DNA from 2 places in the Kitasatospora sp. RG8 genome. Region 2 is predicted to be linked to the other one. Evidence: riboswitches for the same ligand, from Rfam matches in the RefSeq annotation. Region 2 holds a riboswitch; the other holds the start of a gene.
What was found. Region 2 has a riboswitch for glycine ahead of gcvT (glycine cleavage system aminomethyltransferase GcvT). Riboswitches for the same ligand answer to the same signal wherever they lie in the genome.
Positions count from the first base shown of each region.

Region 1: it holds a riboswitch for glycine, as region 2 does, so the genes downstream of both, gcvP (aminomethyl-transferring glycine dehydrogenase) here and gcvT (glycine cleavage system aminomethyltransferase GcvT) in region 2, are expected to answer to the same signal.

Region 1 is NZ_JAGIYX010000008.1:277,845-280,036, forward strand. Features, by position in the region: gene gcvP (aminomethyl-transferring glycine dehydrogenase) at 1-1,206, opposite strand, end outside; glycine riboswitch at 1,449-1,552, opposite strand; partial or broken gene J5Y04_RS41770 (PRC-barrel domain-containing protein) at 1,776-2,156, shown strand; gene J5Y04_RS43970 (YsnF/AvaK domain-containing protein) at 2,139-2,192, shown strand, end outside.
Region 2 is NZ_JAGIYX010000004.1:345,404-347,595, forward strand. Features, by position in the region: gene gcvH (glycine cleavage system protein GcvH) at 1-128, opposite strand, end outside; gene gcvT (glycine cleavage system aminomethyltransferase GcvT) at 228-1,349, opposite strand; glycine riboswitch at 1,583-1,688, opposite strand; gene J5Y04_RS09130 (enhanced serine sensitivity protein SseB) at 1,837-2,192, shown strand, end outside.

The DNA.
Region 1 (2,192 bases), on a different contig from region 2:
GAAGAACTCGCCGTGCAGCAGCTCCACGCCGCCGGCCCGCAGGCCCTCGGCGAGGGCGGCGGCGTAGCGGTGGGTGCGGCGGGCGATGTCGGCCAGGCCGTCCGGACCGTGGTAGACGGCGTACATCGAGGCCATGACGGCGAGCAGCACCTGGGCGGTGCAGATGTTGCTGGTGGCCTTCTCGCGGCGGATGTGCTGCTCGCGGGTCTGCAGCGCCAGGCGGTAGGCGCGGTTGCCGTCGACGTCGACGGAGACGCCGACCAGGCGGCCGGGCAGCGAGCGGGCGTACTCGGCACGCACCGACAGGTAGCCGGCGTGCGGGCCGCCGAAGCCCATCGGCACACCGAAGCGCTGCGAGGTACCGCAGGCGATGTCGGCGCCGAGCGAGCCCGGGGACTTCAGCAGGGTCAGCGCCAGCAGGTCGGCGGCGACGGCGACGATCGCGCCGAGGCCGTGGGCCTGCTCGATGACGGGGGTGAGGTCGCGGACCACACCGGTGGCACCCGGGTACTGGAGCAGCACGCCGAAGACGCCGCGCTCGGCGATCTCGGCGGGGATGCCCGCGGAGAGGTCGGCGACGACGACCTCGACACCGGTCGGCTCGGCACGGGTCTCGATCACCGCGATCGTCTGCGGGAGGGTCTCGGCGTCGACCAGGAAGACACCGCCCTTGACCTTGGTGACGCGGCGGGCCAGCGCCATCGCCTCGGCGGCCGCGGTGCCCTCGTCCAGCAGCGAGGAGCCGGAGGTGGGCAGACCGGTCAGGTCCGAGACCAGGGTCTGGAAGTTGAGCAGCGCCTCCAGGCGGCCCTGCGAGATCTCCGGCTGGTACGGCGTGTAGGCGGTGTACCAGGCCGGGTTCTCCAGGACGTTGCGCAGGATCACCGGCGGGGTGAAGGTGCCGTAGTAGCCCAGGCCGATCATCGGCTGGAGCACCTGGTTGCGGCCGGCCAGCTCGCGCAGCTCGGCGAGGACCTGTGCCTCGCTGCGGCCGCCGGGCAGGTCCAGGGCGGTGATGGAGCGGATCGCCTCGGGCACGGCGGTGGCGGCGAGCTCGTCCAGCGAGCCGTAGCCGACCTGCGCCAGCATCTTCTCCTGCGCGGCGGCGTCGGGGCCGATGTGGCGGTTCTCGAAGGGGCTGGCCAGCTCAAGCTCGGTGAGGGTCGAGGCGCCGGTGGGGCGTCCCGCGTTCGGCTGGGCGTTCATGGTGGTCGAGGCCTCCTGGTCACGGACCGGCGGGGGTACGCACGCCCGTACGGCTTCCGCCGCTGCGGACAACAGCGGACGGGCCTGGGCGGGCGGACCCGACAGGCCTCCCCCTCTGTCATCGGGACCTGAGAGCTTCACCCGCGCGGCACGCGGTGGGCGCGCCGCCGGCTTGCACCGTCGGTGAGGGTGGTGGCCGCCGGCTCCCTCGCCCGCAGTCCTGCCCTGCTTTCCAGAGTGACCTATCCCACACGGTACGGATGCCTGAGAGATTCCGGGGAGGAGTTGCTCCTTCGGCGCCCCGACCAGTGGTTTTCACTGTCGGGGACTCTCCCGAGCGGGCTCGGCGGTCGCGCCCAGGGTACCAGCGGGAGGCCCTTCGATCACGGGTGCGTCAGGTCACTCCGGGACTTCGCCCGTGACCCGGACGGCGCACCACCGGGCCCGTCCGGCCCCGCCCCGGTCGCGGCTGTCCGGTTCATGGCTTTTGGTGTGAAGTGGCGGATGGGACGGGCGGGCCGGCCGCCGGCCTGCGGGAGTCCCGCAGGCGCAGCGCACTGGAGGAAAGAGTGCAGACCGATATCGACCCCCGGGACCTCATCGGCCACAAGGCGGTCGACCGCAACGGAGACAAGATCGGCACGGTCGACGAGGTGTACCTGGACGACGCCACCGGACAGCCCGAGTGGGCCGCCGTCCGGACCGGCATCTTCGGCCGGGACGCCTTCGTCCCCCTGACCACGAGCGAGTTCTCCGGCGACGAGCTGCGGGTTCCGTACGACAAGTCGCTGGTGAAGGAGTCGCCGGACTTCGGCGTTGGCCAGCACCTGTCACCGGCCCAGGAGCTCCAGCTCTACCGCTACTACGGGCTGGACACCCCGGTGGACGGGCGCCCGTCGGCGGGCGACGGCTCCGGCTCCGAGCCGGCCGACCTGGACTTCGGCTCCGTCCCGCCCGCGGCGGCCCAACCCGCGGCCCCGACGGCG
Region 2 (2,192 bases):
TGCACGTAGACGATGTCACCGAGGGCGTCGGCCGCGTGGGCGGTGATGCCGACCGTGGAGACACCGTCCTCGGCGGCGGTCAGCCACTCGTGCTCCTTGGTGTACTGCAGGTGCGTGGGGTTGCTCATGGCGTCATTCTCCAGGATGGGAAGCGGGTACGACGAAGCGGCCCGGCGGCCGGGCACGCCTCGGCGGGGGAAGCGGAGGGGGGAAGCGGCGGGGAGGGGTCAGCGGGCGCGCTTGTAGAAGGGCAGCGCCACGACCTGGACCGGCTCGTGCTTGCCGCGGACGTCCACCGCGACGGTGGTGCCGGGGGCGGCGTGCGCCGCGTCCACGTAGGCGATCGCGATCGGCTTGCCCAGGGTGGGGGAGGGCGCGCCGGAGGTGATCCGGCCGATCGGGGCGCCGTCGGCGGAGACCACCGTGTACTCGGCGCGCGGCACGCGCTTGCCCTCGGAGACCAGGCCGACCAGCACCCGCGGCGGGTTGGCCTCGGCCTCGGCGGCGGCCTTCTCCAGCGCCTTGCGGCCGACGAACGCACCCTCGTTGGTGGTCTTGTCGAAGCGGACGACGCGGCCGAGACCGGCGTCGAACGGGGTCAGGTCGGTGGAGAGCTCGTGCCCGTACAGCGGCATGCCGGCTTCCAGGCGCAGCGTGTCGCGGCAGGAGAGGCCGCAGGGGACGAGGCCGCGGTCGGCGCCGGCCTCGGTCAGCGCCTGCCAGATCTGCTCGGCGTCGCCGGGGTTGCAGAAGATCTCGAAGCCGTCCTCGCCGGTGTAGCCGGTGCGGGCGAGCAGCACGTCGCGGCCGGCGACCTGGGCCGGGAGGATCGCGTAGTACTTCAGGCCGGGCAGGTCGGCCTCGGTGGTGGCGGTGAGGATCGCGGTGGCCTCGGGGCCCTGGACGGCGATCAGCGCGTAGGTGTCGCGGTCGTCGGTGACGACGGCGTCGTAGCCCTTGGCCCGGGCGATCAGCTCGTCCAGCACCAGCTGGGCGTTGGAGGCGTTGGCGACGACCAGGAAGGCGTCCTCGCGCAGGCGGTAGACGATCAGGTCGTCCAGGATGCCGCCGTCCTCGGCGCAGATCATGGTGTAGCGGGCGCGCAGCACGCCGAGCGCGGAGACGAAGCCGACCAGCGCGTGGTCCAGCATCTCGCCGGCCTGCGGGCCGGTGACGGTGATCTCGCCCATGTGGGAGAGGTCGAAGAGACCGGCCTTGGTGCGGACGGCGAGGTGCTCCTCGCGCTCGCTCCCGTAACGCAGCGGCATGTCCCAGCCCGCGAAGTCGGTCATGGTGGCGCCGAGGCTGCGGTGCAGCGCGTCGAGCGCGGTGAGGCGGAGGGACGACATGGCCTGGAACTCCTCGGTCTGGGCACTCAGGGGTGCGCACGCCGGACCGGTCCCGCTCGGAGAGGGACCTGACCTGCGCGCGGGCATGCGGCGGCTGGGTCTCCCCATCTGTCGTCGTACCTGAGAGCTTCACCGCACGCGGGCCCGCAGCTCTTTACAGCTAACAGGACAGCATGGCGGCTTGCACCGTGGGTGGGCGCGCGACCGGGCCGTGCGCCGCTTTCCAGATGTGCCTAATCCGTGCGGTAGGGGTGCCTGAGAGATTCCGGGGAGGACTTGCTCCTTCGGCGCCGGTCCTGCCGCCGTCGGCGGCACTCCGGACTCTCCCGCGCGGGTTCGAGCGGCCGGTATGGAGTTAGGGGGCGGCCCGGCGAGAACGCGGAGCCGCGGACATCATGGCACGTCCGGCGCCCGTGCGGGAGAGGGGCCCCGGGCGGCCCGCTAGGCTGCACGCGTCGACGAGCCAGTGAGGCGGTACAAGGGGCGCATGGGGTACCCGGTGGAGCAGCAGCAGGGGTGGGGCGGTCCGGACTCGGTGCCGCCCGGCGGCGGATGGCCTGCCAACGAGCTGGAGCAGGTGCTCACCGCCGCGCTCGGCGATCCGGGCGCCACGCCGCGGGTGTTCGAGGTGCTCGCCCGCAGCCAGGTGTGGATCCCGCTGCCGGCCGGGGCCGACCCGCAGGGCCAGGCGCTGAACCTGCCGACCGTGGAGCTGGGCGGGGAGCCGTACGTGCCGGTCTTCTCCTCGCAGGAGGTGTTCCTCCAGCAGGCGCCGGGGATGCCGTTCGCGATCGCGCCGGTCTGGGAGTTCGCCCGCGGGCTGCCGCTGGGCGTGGGCATCGC